Regions from separate parts of the Gordonia iterans genome, predicted to be linked through region 2. Evidence: riboswitches for the same ligand, from Rfam matches in the RefSeq annotation. Region 2 holds a riboswitch; the other holds the start of a gene.

Region 1 (7,227 bases), 1.8 Mb from region 2:
AGGCTTGGGCGTCAGCAGACCGGCCAGCAGCCCGGCGGCGATCAGGCCGAACATCAGGAAGGCGGTGGCTCCGGCACGACGGCGCAGCTTACGGCGCGACTTCGCGCGGCGCGCCTCGGACTTGCCGGAGCTGGGGACGCGCTCGGTCGAGGCGTCGTCGCCCAGCGGCTGTGACGAACTCGGTGGAGATGATCTCATCGGTGACTCTCTACTAAGCGATTGGACTGTTCGGCGTTCGAATGTTTCGGGTTGCCGCGGGCTACTGGACGAAGTAAATGACGACGAACAGGGCGATCCAGACGATGTCGACGAAGTGCCAGTAGTACGACACGACGATCGCGGCCGTCGCCTGGGCGGGCGTGAACTTCGAGAGCCGGGTGCGGATCAGGAGCAGGACGAAGGCGACGAGACCACCGATCACGTGCAGACCGTGGAAGCCGGTCGCCATGAAGAAGACCGAGCCGTACGACGACGAGGACAGGGTGACGCCCTCGCCGTAGAGCACGACGTATTCGTAGGCCTGGCCGCAGACGAAGAAGAGACCCATCAGCAGGGTGATGGTGTACCAACGGCGCAGTCCGAAGACGTCGCCTTTCTCGGCGGCGAAGACGCCGAGCTGGCACGTCACGGAACTGGCGATCAGCACGAGCGTCACCGGAATGGCGAGGGCCAAGTTCAGGTGAGCCGGCGGCTGAGGCCAGTCAGTCACGGTGTTGGCCCGTGCGACGAAGTACATCGCGAACAGGCCGGCGAAGAACATCAACTCGCTCGACAACCACACGATGGTGCCGACGCTGACCATGTTGGGTCGGTTCAGCGAATGCACACGCGAGGTGATGGCGGTTCCAGGGGTACCCACGGCGCTAGTCACATGGAAAGTATGACGGTTCGTAGTAAGTCATGCCCACCCGGGTCCCAAATTGGCTGAAATTTGTTCTGTCCCTGCAGGTGGAGAGTGGTTCTGCTGCCGCGGCACCGGCGTGTCTGCACGCGCGTGCGGGCGATCGGACGGGGGCGGGATCGGTACTCTCACGGTCGGAGCGGCCTGGGGCGGGGCGCGGTCGCGGGTGAGATGCGGTGACAGGCCCGATCGGTGATGCGGAAGAAGGAGCGCTGGCATGGCCCGATGGTGGCGGCGGCGGACGCGGGCGCCGCGGGATGCGGCAGCCGAACTGATCCGTGCGCGAGTGCTGGTGGAATGCCACGACGAGGCGGCCGCGGTCTCGTCGGTGCTGGCGAGCGCAGGGTACGGACGGAACGACGATGTGCTGCTCCGCCACCTCGTGTTCGTGCCCGACCGGCACGCCGCGGCCTTCGCCGCCCGGTTGCGTCCCGACGGCTATGTACCCGCCCCGCTGCTGGCGACGGACCCGTCGCCACCGGCCGGGCTGGTGCCGGTGGCTCTGGGCCGGGTGCAGGCCGTCGACGCCCAGTCGGTGTCGCGCGAGCGTGCGCTGGTCGGTTCGATGACCGCGCGGATGGGCGGCGTGGTGGGCGGCTGGGCCGTGTTGGAGGCTGCGGACGTGGAGCCGACCTCCGGATAGTCTGGCGGGGTGACGAATCCGAATGCCTCCTTTTCGTGGCCCGCGGTGCTGGGCAAGGTGACCGACGGTGTGGACCTGACCACCGACGAGGCCGCATGGGCGATGCGCGAGATCATGTCCGATTCGGCCACTGGCGCGCAGATCGCGGCCTTCGGCGTCGGTGTGAAGATGAAGGGCGCTGCGCCGTCAGAGCTCCGGGGCCTCGCCGATTCCATGCTCGCCTTCGCGAACCGCGTGGACACCGCGGTCGAAGCGGTCGACATCGTGGGCACCGGCGGCGACCGCTCGCACACGGTGAACATCTCCACCATGACGTCGATCGTCGTCGCCGCGGCCGGGGTGCCGGTGATCAAGCACGGGAACCGTGCGGCGTCGTCCAAGAGCGGCGGCGCCGACGTCCTGGAGGCCCTGGGAGTGGCGATCTCACTCGGACCCGAGGCGGTGGCCCGGTGTCTGGACGAGGTCGGCATCGGCTTCTGCTTCGCGCCGGTGTTCCATCCGGCCTTCCGCTTCACCGGCCCGCCCCGCAAGGAGATCGGCATACCGACCGTCTTCAACGTGCTGGGACCGCTGACCAATCCGGCCGCACCGCCGGCCGGCCTCATCGGTTGCGCCTTCGCCGACCTGGCGCCCGTGCTGGCTCAGACGTTCGCCGATCGGGGCAATCGTGCGCTCGTCGTCCGGGGCGACGACGGGCTCGATGAACTGACCACCACGTCGACGTCGACCGTCTGGCAGGTGTACGGCGGTCGGGTCCGGGAGCTCGCCGTGGATCCCGCCGATCTGGGCATCGGCCTGGTGGAGCTCGCTGCCCTGCAGGGCGGCGACGCGCTGGTGAACGCGCAAGTGGCGCGGGACCTCTTCGCCGGGTCGACTGGACCGGTGCGCGATGCGGTGACCCTCAACGCCGCGGCCGCCCTGGTGGCCTTCGAGCAGGACCGCCTGTACTCGCAGGACGAGTTCGTGGCGGCTCTGCGGGCCGCCATGAGACGGGTGGAGGAGGTGCTCGATTCGGGCGCCGCGGCAGCTCGGCTCGCCCAGTGGGCGCGCCTGAGCAGCGAACTGGCCGGCTGACCGGTCACTCTTCGCCGATCGAGAAACCGCCCTCCACCTCGGCGCTGGCGTAGCTCCGGAAGGCGATATGGGTGGCGCTGGTGCGCACGCCCGGAATCCGGTTGATCCGTCCGGTGACCACCTCGGCGATCTCCTCGTGATCGCGCACGCGCACCTTCGCGATCAGATCGACGTCTCCGGCGCACGAGTAGACCTCCGTGACGCCGGGGATGTCGGCTACGGCCTGTGCGGTCTCCGGGATCTGATGGACGTCGGCTCCGATGAGGACGATGGCGGTGATCATGCCCCGAGCCTAAACGAGCCGGTTCGGTTCGGCGCGAGCTCACGGGCCTGCCGCGCGGCGCGGCTGAACTCCCGCCGTCGCTGGGCCGAACCGACCGGGCACGACAACTCGCCGTCGACGGACACCAGGCGTGTGCCCGGCTCGTCGATCCAGCGTGCGATCAGGCCGACTTCCTCCGGCGGGGCACCGGACAGCGGTCCGTCCCCGGTGGCCGGAGCCGGCACGGTGCGGGCTCCGGCGACGACCGCCTCGACCACCGGCATCGGCGCCGCGCCCGGCGGAGCGCAGCCGGCGCCGGCGAGGCGGCCGAAGCGGACCACGGCGAACTCCCAGCCGCCGGCGGTGCCGGGCCGGGCGAGGACCAGCTCGGGGAGCCGGGCGATCGCCGCCAGGCGCTGGCAGCGAGCCAGCGCGTCGATGGTGGCGGCGAGCCGGTCGCGGGCGCGGGCCGCCGATTCGAAGCGACGTGATCGGGCGAGTTGCTCCAATCGGGCGGTGAGGCGGTCGAGCAACTCGTCGTCGAACCCGAGGACGAGGTCGTGTGCCGCCCGCACCCGCGGCAGATAGTCCGGGACCGTCTGCGGCCGGTCGCTGGCGGCCCGGCAGGCGCCCGGCATCGCGGCGACGAGTGGATCGGGGAGCGTGGCCGCACCGGCGGTGCCGATGCAGAAGTGATGGTCGGCGCTGGTGAGACCGGCCGTGCAGGTGCGCAACCCGGCCGCGCCGGCGATGACGTCGGCGATGTCGGCGGCCGCGCCGCGTTGAGCGATCGGGCCGACGGCGACCTCGCCCGGAGACCGGGAGACCTTGAGGCGCGGGAACCGCTCGGCGGTGAGCGTGATCCACCAGCCGCGCTGCGGGTTGCGGGAGCGGCGGTTGAACGACGGCTTGTGGGCGCCGAGCAGCGTGAGTTCGCGGACGCCGGCCTCCAGGCCGTGCGCGCATTCGATGTGATCCACGCGCTGCGTCAGCCCGACCATTTCTGCCATCCGTGGCCGGGGGTCTCCGGAGAAGTAGCTGCCGACGCGCCGCGCCAGGTCCACGGCGGTCCCTATGTAGAGGACCTCCTCTCCGGGGCCCCGGAACAGATACACGCCGGGCCGGTGAGGGAGGCCGGCGGCCAGCGCGCGCTTGGCGCGGATTGCCGGAGACACGCGCGGCAGGTAGCGGGTGAGGTCCCGGTAGGTGTGGACGCCCTGGTTGCCGACGCGTTCGAGGAGCCGGTGGAAGACGTCGACGGTGGCCCGGGCGTCGTCGAGTGCTCGGTGTGTCGGTTTCACCGACACGTCGAACAGGTCGGCCAGCGCGCTGAGTTTGACGGTGGGCGCCTCGTCGCGGCTGAGAATCCGGCGCGCCATCACCACGGTGCACAGTGTGGCGGGGAACGGCCACGGCAGGTGCTGGCGGGCCGCGGCGCGCTTGAGGAAGCCGATGTCGAATCGGGCGTTGTGGGCGACGAGGATCGTGCCGCGGGCGAACTCGAAGAACGCGGGCAGGACCTCCTCGATGGGCGGGGCGTCGTGCACCATCGCGCTCGTGATCCCGGTGAGCGAGACGATCTGCGGCGGGATCGCGCGGCCGGGATCGACGAGCGTGGCGAACTCGCCGACGACCTCGCCGCCGCGGATCTTGACCGCGCCGATCTCGGTGATCGCGTCGCGCTCGGCGCTGCCGCCGGTGGTCTCCAGATCGATGACGACCAGGGTGGTGTGCAGCAGCGAGGCGGTCGCGAACTCCTCGTCGTCGGGGAGGTCGGCGAAGCTCAATTGCGACATGCCGGCACGCTAGCGCGACCCTCGGACACCACGACGAGCATCGCCCGGCGCAGCGGCGGGCCGGTCTGACGACGTGGGTGCGCGGGTGCCCGGAACTGTCGGAGGCGCCGAATACTCTCCAGCCGGGGTCGAGCCTTGGGCCGGCTTCCGGCGTGTCGCGTGCCGGGCGAAATCGCACGTGACACTCGATTCATCAATGAATGAGAGGTAGATCACAGTGCGAATCGACTGCGCCACCTGCCCGGGGCGGGGAAGGGCCTGCGACGGATGTCTGATGCAGGTCTTCTTCGCCCCTGCGACCAGGGGCTTCGACCCCGGGGAAGACCCTGAGGGGGCGGTCCGTGATCTCCACGATGCGGTGGATGTGTTGGCCGCCACAGCGCTGATCTCGCCGACCGTCGCGAACGCGGCGAGACGCGACATCGATGCAGGTGGAGGCCCTGCGCGGAGCGCCGGACGGGGATTCTTGCGCGCGGTCGGCTGAGGCGTGCCGCGGACTCCTGTCGCCGGTTCGGTGGACATCTGCCGTCAAGGTTTCGTAATCTTTTCGAGACCTTCCCACATGGGGCTTCCACCAGGGAGTTCCGGGAGGGCACCGCCTAATCGCCAACCTGCACAAGGGGCGCGAACCGGGGACCCACTTCCTCCGGAGTGCGACAGGTGAGTCACCACTCGCCGTCGCCCGCCGGATCGGGGTGAATCGCGGGAGACCGCGTAGGGCCATCTCTTCCGGCCCGAATCCGACAGCTAACCCGGTCGGCGGTCAAGGGAGAAACTACAAGGAGAACTTTTTCCGTGGGTAAACACCGTATGGAACAGCCCCGTGCTGCCGTGAAGGCCGCCAAGACTGCCGTGATCGCCGGTTCGATCGCCGTCGGTTCCCTCGCGCTCGCCGCCGGCCCCGCCGATGCGGCGCCGATCTCGATCCCCGGTGTGGGCGACTTCGAGGTTCCGGGCGTCAACGAGAACCAGATTCCGCCGCAGTTCAAGCAGGGCAACAACAACGGCGGCCTGATCAACAGCCAGCCGGCCCGCGCCCAGAAGGCGCTGCGCGCCGCTGAGTCCAAGATCGGCTCCCCCTACTCGTACGGTGCCGCGGGCCCCAACGCCTTCGACTGCTCGGGTCTGGTCCACTGGGCCTACAAGCAGGCCGGCAAGACCATCCCGCGCGACAGCTACGGCCAGCTCGGCGGCGGCAAGCGGGTGGCCTCGCTCGCCGATGCCAAGCCCGGTGACGTCCTGATCTTCAACGGCGGAGGCCACGCCGGGATCTACGCCGGCAACGGCATCTTCGTGCACTCCTCGACCTACGGCGTGCCCGTCAAGCGCGACAAGGTCAAGGCTTGGCAGCTCACCGGCATCCGCCGGTACTGAGCCTGGTCAACGTTGTGAATGCTCCCAGAGCGAGCCGTGCGCCTTCGAACGCGCACGGCTCGCTCTGGCTCCGGTAGGGAACTTCTGAAGTGATGCGTACGACTGATTTCCTGCGCCGCGGCACGCGCCGAGCCGTGGCGACCGTCGCGGTGCTGGCCACCGCGGCGACTGTCGCGATCGCGCAGCCGGCGACGTCGAACGCCGACCCCGCGCGGAACCCCGACCAACTCCTGAAGCGCTACAAGCAGCTCTCGATTCAGGCCGAGAAGTCGGCCGAGGCGATGAACCATGCGCAGTCCGAGTACGACAAGCAGCGCAAGCTGGTCGTCCTGTCGCGCAAGAAGGCGTCGTCGGCCCAGAAGCAGCTCGACGACGCGACCAAGAAGATGGACGCGGCGCAGGTGAAGATCGATGCCCTCGCGCGCGCGAGCTATCGCGGTGCAAGGGTGAACCGGCTCTACGCCATGCTGGTGAGCGATTCGCCGCAGAACCTGCTCGACAACATGACCGACCTCGAGGTGATCTCCCGGCAGGCCACCGCGGATCTGCGCGCGGTCAAGAAGACGGCGAGCACCGCCGCGACCGCCAAGAAGAACGCGGAGAAGGCCGGCACCGACGCGGCGGCCGCGGTCAAGGACGCCCAGCGCAAGCGAGGCGACCTGCAGGCCAAGCAGGCCGAGCTGCAGCTCGAGGCGATCGGTGTGCGCGCCGTCTACCACTCGATGACCGGCCGTCAGTTGGCCGCCCTGCGCGGCCCGAAGTACGACTTCGATCCCCGGATCGTGCCCAAGGGCACGTCCCCGGCACTGATCGCCGTGCACGCAGCGCTGACGCGCATCGGCGACCCGTACGTGTGGGGCGCCACCGGGCCCGACGAGTTCGACTGCTCCGGCTTGATGGTGTGGGCCTACAAGCAGGCGGGCAAGACGATTCCGCGCACGAGCCAGGCGCAGATGGGCGGCGGCAGACCGGTCGACCGCAAGGATCTGAAGCCGGGCGACCTGATCATCCACTACGACGATGCGCACCACGTCAGCATGTACGTGGGCGACGGCTACGTGATTCACGCGTCCACCTTCGGGGTGCCGGTCGCGGTGGTCCCCGTCGACAAGGCCGGCCCGTTCAATACCGCACGACGGTACTGATTTGTCCGCAGCCTGCCGGTTGGTTCCGGCAT
Region 2 (7,227 bases):
CCGCCCCTCGTAGGAGAGCAGACGATCGCGCCCCAGGCCGATCTCGCCGAAGACCTGACCCACCTGATCCCGATCGATCGGGTCGACGTCGAGCGTGTCGATGTGCCCGGGCACCAGCCGCGGATCGTCCGGCGGCGACGCCAGCAGATCACCCGGACCGAGGTCGCCCTGGGCGATCCGGTCGGTCCAGGGCACCCATGCCGGCGCGAGCAACGCTCCGTCACCGGGCAGCAGCGCGACCTCGGAGACCGTCGGCCCGTCGGCGCCCGGCGCACCCGCCAGCACCACGCACCACTGCCAACCGACGTAGCCGGGGACCTGCGCCGCGAAATAGTGCGCGACCGCCCACTCGCCCTCGGACCGCGCGCCGAGGTGGGCGCCGGGGTCCTCACCCTCGGCCACCAGCGCGTCCCGCGCGATCTGCTCCGCCTGTTCCAACAGCTCGGTCTGCGCTGCCCGGTCCGTCTGCACTGCCGCATTCACCCTCTCAGTGTGCATCACCGCGACCGCCGAACGCACCTTCGGCGACGCGGTACCCGCCCATCCGACGCCGTCGGCGGTCGATAGGGAAGAATCGTTGTCGTGGCTCCCCGACCTCCGTACGACGACTCCGGCACCCCGCCGCACCGTCCTGCGCACCCTCGACGGACGCCGCCTCCCCCGGTGCCGCCCGCTCACCCCGGCCAGGACAATTACCCGCCCGATCCGCCGATCCGGAACCGGCGGCGTGATGCGGCCAGCGGCGCCTACCTCCCCTCGCGCACGCACAATCCGCATCTGCCGCCGCTCTCGGACGCAGAGACCGACGCCTTCGATCCTTCGACGGGCTCAGGCGGCGGCGGAGGCAGGAGCTCAGGCGGCGGCGGCAGGAGCTCAGGCGGCGGACACAGGGGCTCGGGCGGACGCACCTCCCGGGGAGGCACCACGAAGGCCTGGACGACAGCGAGCGAGACCGGTGCCGGTGCCGGTGCCGAGTACCTACCGCCGGAGAAGGTGACCGTCGTCCGCGTGATGGCGCGACGATCCCGCTACTTCGCCGGGCGCGGCGCGGCGTTCGTGCACCGCGCGGCCACCGCCGACGGCGCCGACCGCTCGGGACTCACCGCCCTGACCATGCCGGTGGTGATCAACAACGCCGTCGACGCCGCGATGGCGGTGGCGCTGGCGAACACCCTGTTCTTCGCGGCCGCCACCGGCGACTCCAAGGTCAACGTCGGCCTGTACCTGCTGCTGACGATCGCCCCGTTCGCGGTGATCGCGCCGCTGATCGGACCGCTGCTGGACAGACTTCAGCACGGCCGCCGCATCGCCATGGCCTCCACGTTCGGGCTCCGCGCCGTGCTCGCACTGCTCATCATCGTCAACTCCTCGTGGGATGCCGACACCGGCCAGCTCACCTACAAGCCGTGGATCCTGTATCCCTGCGCCCTCGGGCTGCTCGTGCTGTCCAAGTCCTTCGGCGTGCTCAAGTCCGCCGTCGCCCCGCGCGTGCTGCCGCCGACGATCGACCTGGTGCGGGTGAACTCCCGGCTGACGATGTTCGGCCTGATCTTCGGCACCGTCGTCGCCGGCGGCCTGGCCGCCCTGATCGAAATGATCCTCGGTTCCTGGCTGCCGTTCCACATTCCGGGCGCGATGGTGTTCCTCTGCCTGCTGGCGCTCGCCGGCGCCTACTTCTGCATGAAGATCCCATCCTGGGTCGAGGTGACCGAGGGCGAGGTCCCCACCACCATCACCTACCGCGACGACGCCGCCCACTCCTCGGTTCCGGCGGCCGCGGAGGGTACGTCGTCCCGCAGCGCCCGGGCGATCTCGGCCAAGCTCGCCGCCACCATGCGCCAGCCGTTGGGCCGGGCCGTCGTGACCGGTCTGTGGGGCAACGGAACCATCCGGATCCTGACCGGGTTCTTGACCCTGTATGTGGCCTTCTACGCACGCGCCCAGGACGCCGACGGATTCCAGCAACTGCTGATGCTCGGCGCCGTCGGCGCGGGAGCCGGTGTGGGCAACGCCGCGGGCAACGCGGTCGGCACTCGCCTGCAACTCTCCCGCCCACCGCGCATCGTCGTGATGTGCGCGATCGCCGCCACCGTCGCCGCGGCCCTGTCCGCTCTGTTCGGCACCCTTCTGATGGTGGTCGTCGCCGCGGTCGTCGCCGCGGGCGTCAGCGCGATCGCCAAGGTCTGCCTCGACTCGACGATCCAGGACGGCCTGCCCGAACAGTCCCGCGCCTCCGCGTTCGGCAGGTCGGAGACGGTGCTCCAGCTGTGCTGGGTGCTGGGCGCGAGCCTCGGCGTGGTGCTGCCGACCACGCTGTGGATCGGCTTCACCGTGATCGCGGTGCTGATGGGCTTCGGCCTGGCCCAGACCGTGCTGACCAGCCGGGGCGCCACCCTGGTACCCGGGGTCGGCGGGCGCCGGCCCACCGACCCGGCGCCGACTTCGCCCCTGACCGTGCAGACGCCGGCAGCAGAGAGGACGACCCCGGCTCCCACCCGGAGAACCGCCGCGGTCGAGCACGACAGCCCGTCGGGACGGCCCACCCGTCCGCAGCAGACCGCGCGTCCGGCCGACCAGCCCCGCCGGCCGAGAACCCGATAAGCGAAGGAGTCCCTTGTCCCTCCAGCCCTCCGACAAGAAGACCCTGGCGATCACGGCGACCGTGGTCGTCGTGGCGGCCGCGATCGTCACCGTGGCCACCACCCTGCTGGTGCGGAGCACCCCGCATGCCGATCCGCAGGTCTCGGTGGCCGCGGGTCCGCACTACGCACAGATTGCCCCGACCTACTTCTGCGACGTGAAGATGGCGGACTGTCGGCCGCGCTTCCTGAGCAACGAGGAGATCGCACAGCTGCCGCAGTCGCAGTTCCCCGTCGAGACCGGCCAGTCGCTCACCCTGTCGGTCCCCGAGGACATCGCCTCGGGACCGTGGGAGCTCACCGCGATCTACGCCACACCGGCCGGAATCGTGCCGAAGCAGTGGTGGCACCGATCCGGAACCACCTACACGCAGGTGCTCGAGTCGACGCCGGAGCGCACGCTCCTCGGCATCGAGATCAAGCCCGCATCGGCGGTGCTCATCGACGCACCCGACGGGGTGGAGTCAGGCCAGGGCGAGTTCTTGTTCCGCGGCCACTACTCGGTGGCCACGGCCCCGGTCGGCTACCCGGGACCGGCCAATCGCACCGAACTGCCCGTCGAACGCGGCTGAGACCGGGCGTCGACCGGGTGGGGAACCGTCTCAGCGGTCCAGTTCGCGGGTCACCGCGCGTACAACCTCGGAGATCCGCCGGGCCGTCTTGCGGTCCGGGTACCGACCGTTGCGCAGATCCGGCTGCACCTTGCCTTCCAGCAGAGTGATGAGGTCCGCGATCAGGCCGTGCAGTTCGTCGGGGGTGTGCCGTTTGGCGGCAGTGCGCTGACTCTCCCGGACGTTCTGGGCCACGCTCGGAGCGTCGGAGAGCACCGACACCCGCAACGCCTGCGGTCCACGCCGGCCCGCCGCCATGTCGAACTCCACGCGCTGACCGGCCTTGAGCCCGTCCACCTCGGCGGGCAGGGCGGAGGCGCGGACGTAGACGTCCTCGCCCTCCTCCTGCGACAGGAACCCGAAGCCCTTCTCGGAGTCGTACCACTTCACCCGACCGGTCGGCACTCTGCTCACCTTCACACTTGTTCGTCGTCGCCCGCGGGCGAGGAGATCCCATGGGAATGCGCCCGGCCCCGACCGGGAGAGGTCTCCCGGGAGAGCCACAGGCGCACTTCGCCTGATGTTACGCGCCCGGCTACCGTGGTGGCCATGCAGACCCAGAAGTCGTCGGCGCTGCTCCCGGCAGCGGTGATCATGGTCCTCGTCGGCGCCGTGGCGAGCATCGCGCTGATCATTCCGGCGGTCCGCGAATCTTCTCAGCTCCTGGTGGTGATCACCTACCTGCTGGCCATGCTCGCTCCGCTCGGCCTGCTGCTGGCGGTCGTGTCCGCCGTGCTGTCCGGGCGCCGCAACCGATGACCCCGCCGCTCGCTCCCGCCGACGATGCGGCCGCGCTGAAGCAGGCGTACAGCTGCTTCCCGTCCGGGGTGGTGGCGGTCTGCCGGCGGGTGAACGACGGCGCGCACGGTCTCGTCGGCATGTCCGCCAGCGCGTTCACCACGGTCTCGCTGGACCCGCCGCTGGTGTCGGTGTGCGTGCGCCGGGAGTCCGAGACCTGGCCGTCCCTGCGGGAAGCCGGCGAGCTGGGCGTCAGCGTCTTCTCCGCCGACCAGGCCGGGCTGTGCCGCAGGCTCGCCGGGCCGACCGCGGACCGGTTCGCCGGATGGACCCCCATCGTGCAGCCGCGGGGCGCGGCTTTCGTCCCCGGCGCCACCGCGCATCTGTCCTGTTCGGTGGCCGGCGAGGTCCCGGCGGGTGACCACGTCGTCGTACTGCTGCGCATCGAAGCGCTGCGCAGCGACCCCTCCGTCGAACCGCTGGTGTTCCATGCCAGCACCTTCCGCGCGCTGGAGGCGCGGCGCGCACTCGACTCGTGACGCCGCGTGTGCCAGATCTCAATCTAGCCGTGACCTTTGTCACATAACGGTCGGATAACGAACCGGCTACGGGATGACCCTCAGTGGCCGGACCTGCGGCAACGGCGATACGCGGCGCAATGCCCCGCATCCAGGGGGAAAACCCTGGTTTTCGGTTGGGGTGACTCACCCGAACGGATTACGTAGTCTTCAATCCGGTCGGCCCTGCGGCCACCGACAAATCAATATCCCGGTGGTCGCGCCCAGCCTCGTTCCGCCACCGGGGACACCGAACCAGACAGTTCAGGAACGAGGGCGGGGGACCCACCATCCACCGGATACCGGCGCAGGTCGTCAGGCCTGCGCCTTGGGGTTTAGTCCGGCCGGCGGACGCAAGTCCGCCGACGGGCCGAGCACCTCTCGCTCGAACCCGACAGCTTACTTCGCAGGCGCGTGGAGAGAGGAAGCACACCCCATGGCACGTCACGCCAAGACGACGAACAGCACCACCAAGACCTTCGCCAAGGTCGCCCTGACCACCGCCGTCATCGGCGGCGGCGCCGCCCTGATGGGCGCCGGCAACTCCGCCGCGGCGACCGACGCCGAATGGGATCGGGTCGCGCAGTGCGAGTCCGGCGGCAACTGGTCGATCAACACCGGCAACGGCTACCACGGCGGCCTGCAGTTCAGCCCGAGCACCTGGACCAGCCACGGCGGCGGCCAGTTCGCCCCGTACGCGCACCAGGCTTCCAAGGCCGAGCAGATCTACGTCGCCGAGAAGGTCCTGGCCAGCCAGGGCAAGGGCGCGTGGCCGACCTGCGGCACCGCGCTCTCGGGCCCGACGCAGCGTGCGCACCCGGGCAAGCCCAGCATCAAGAACCCGTTCAAGAAGCAGGAGCAGGCCCCGCAGGCCGGCGCCGCCAAGGACAGCGACGAGGCCATCTCGCAGGCCAAGAAGAGCGCCACCCCGGAGATCCGCGGCGCCGCCGAGGCCGCCGAGAAGCACGGCTTCAAGCTGGACCAGGGTCAGCTGGACCTCTTCAACCAGAACAAGGGCCTCCTGGGCATCCACTGATCCAGGCGAGCACCCGAGCGCTTTTCGAGAGCCCCGCACCGACTGTTCGGCGCGGGGCTCTCGCGCATCCGCCGCCTCGCCCTGCGCGCCGCCCGAGGCGACGGCGAATACGAAGGACCCCGCATCGCATCGATGCGGGGTCCTTCCCGTCCGGGCGTGCGCGCCGAGCGGCGCGCGGCGTCACCGGTTGACGACGGTGTGCGGTTGGATGAACGGCAGTTCGCTCGCCGGGACCGGGAAAGTGGTCTCGTTGCCGAAGGGCGAGAGGGCACCGGCGAGGTGCGAGGTGAACTCGGTCACCGCGTGGTCCTCGACGTCGATGTCCGGCCAACCGTTGTCCCTGTACACATTCTTCTTAGCCACGAGCCACATTCTGCCATGCCCGCCGCGGAACCTTTCGGCAAGCTCGCGATTCGCCTCCCGGTGCAGGCAAGTAGAATCTGCCGGGTGACTCCGGACCGCCCCCTGCGCGGCCTGGCCGAGACTCTGGCCGACCGTTCCGACGAGCAGTTGACCCGACTGCTGGCCGCACGACCGGATCTGGCTTCCCCTCCCCCGCGCGGCTCGGCGATCCTCGCTCACCGCGCTCTGTCGGCGTCCTCGCTCTCGCTGGCCGGTGACGACCTGGACCTGGCCGGGGTGGCGGTGCTCGAGGCGTTTCTCGACGCCGGGGACGGGAACAGCAGGCACGACCTGATCGGACCCGTCACCCGCGAGGACGTCGTCGCGCGGCTCGGTCGCCGGCTCAAGCGCGCCGAGGTGGATGCGCGGCTGAGCGAGTTCGAGGCCCGCGGCCTGATCTGGGATTCCGGCGCCGGCACCGGGAAGAAGACCGCATGGGTCGCGGGAATCCACCTGAGCGCCGCACTGCCGTGGCGCGGCCACCAGTTGCTCGGGCCGCTGGCGACCGCCGCACCGGACGAGATCCGCGCCCTGCTCGACGGCCTCGACGAACGCCCCCGCGAACTCCTCGCCACACTGGCCGCGGGCCCGCCGCTCGGCCGCAGCCGCGATGCCGCGCCCGATGCCGATCCGGCGGCCCCCGTCCCGCGACTGCTCGCGGCGGGACTGCTGCTCCGGATCGACGAGCAGACCGTGGAACTCACGCCGATGGCCGGACAGCTGCTGCGCGGGGAACCCGCCCTGGAGACCGCATCGCTGGCCGCGCCCGCACTGAGCGCCGGATCCGGACGGTTCAGCGCCGGCGACGTGGATGCCGCGGGCGCCGGTGAGGCCCTGGAACTGCTGCGGCACGCCGCCGAGTTGCTCGACGTCCTCGGCCGCACGCCGGCCGCGACCCTCAAGTCCGGCGGACTCGGTGTGCGCGAACTCCGCCGGCTGGCCAAAGCGACCGGCCTGACCGTGACCCGCGTCGGCCTGCTGGTCGAGGTCCTCGCGGCGCATCGCCTGGTGGACGCGGGGCTGCCCGACCCCGAACCCGCCGACTGGAACGGCGAAGAGGCCTTCGCACCCACCGCGGCTGTCGACGCGTGGCTGCACACCACGCCCGAACGTCGGTGGTACTCGCTGGCCGCCGCCTGGCTGGACGTGCCCCGGCGTCCCTGGCAGATCGGCGATACAGACCGGGACGGCAACACTTTAGCGGCCCTGTCCAGCGACTTGTTCGACGCGTCGGCGCCGCTGAC

Evidence for each region. Region 2 has a riboswitch for cyclic di-AMP ahead of C6V83_RS04705 (transglycosylase family protein). Riboswitches for the same ligand answer to the same signal wherever they lie in the genome.
Region 1: another riboswitch for cyclic di-AMP. It lies ahead of C6V83_RS12920 (C40 family peptidase); the one in region 2 lies ahead of C6V83_RS04705 (transglycosylase family protein).

What each region holds. Positions count from the first base shown of each region.
Region 1 covers NZ_CP027433.1:2,819,795-2,827,021, reverse strand. The annotation lists gene qcrC (cytochrome bc1 complex diheme cytochrome c subunit) at 1-198, opposite strand, end outside; gene ctaE (aa3-type cytochrome oxidase subunit III) at 260-871, opposite strand; gene C6V83_RS12945 (hypothetical protein) at 1,119-1,544, shown strand; gene trpD (anthranilate phosphoribosyltransferase) at 1,554-2,618, shown strand; gene C6V83_RS12935 (Lrp/AsnC family transcriptional regulator) at 2,623-2,901, opposite strand; gene C6V83_RS12930 (DEDD exonuclease domain-containing protein) at 2,898-4,676, opposite strand; cyclic di-AMP (ydaO/yuaA leader) riboswitch at 5,271-5,453, shown strand; gene C6V83_RS12920 (C40 family peptidase) at 5,472-6,050, shown strand; gene C6V83_RS12915 (C40 family peptidase) at 6,143-7,195, shown strand.
Region 2 covers NZ_CP027433.1:1,013,948-1,021,174, reverse strand. The annotation lists gene C6V83_RS04735 (DUF3027 domain-containing protein) at 1-498, opposite strand, end outside; gene C6V83_RS04730 (MFS transporter) at 583-2,601, shown strand; gene C6V83_RS04725 (DUF2771 family protein) at 2,615-3,211, shown strand; gene C6V83_RS19000 (cold-shock protein) at 3,242-3,655, opposite strand; gene C6V83_RS04715 (hypothetical protein) at 3,800-4,009, shown strand; gene C6V83_RS04710 (flavin reductase family protein) at 4,006-4,527, shown strand; cyclic di-AMP (ydaO/yuaA leader) riboswitch at 4,784-4,974, shown strand; gene C6V83_RS04705 (transglycosylase family protein) at 4,982-5,581, shown strand; gene C6V83_RS04700 (hypothetical protein) at 5,762-5,953, opposite strand; gene C6V83_RS04695 (helicase-associated domain-containing protein) at 6,029-7,227, shown strand, end outside.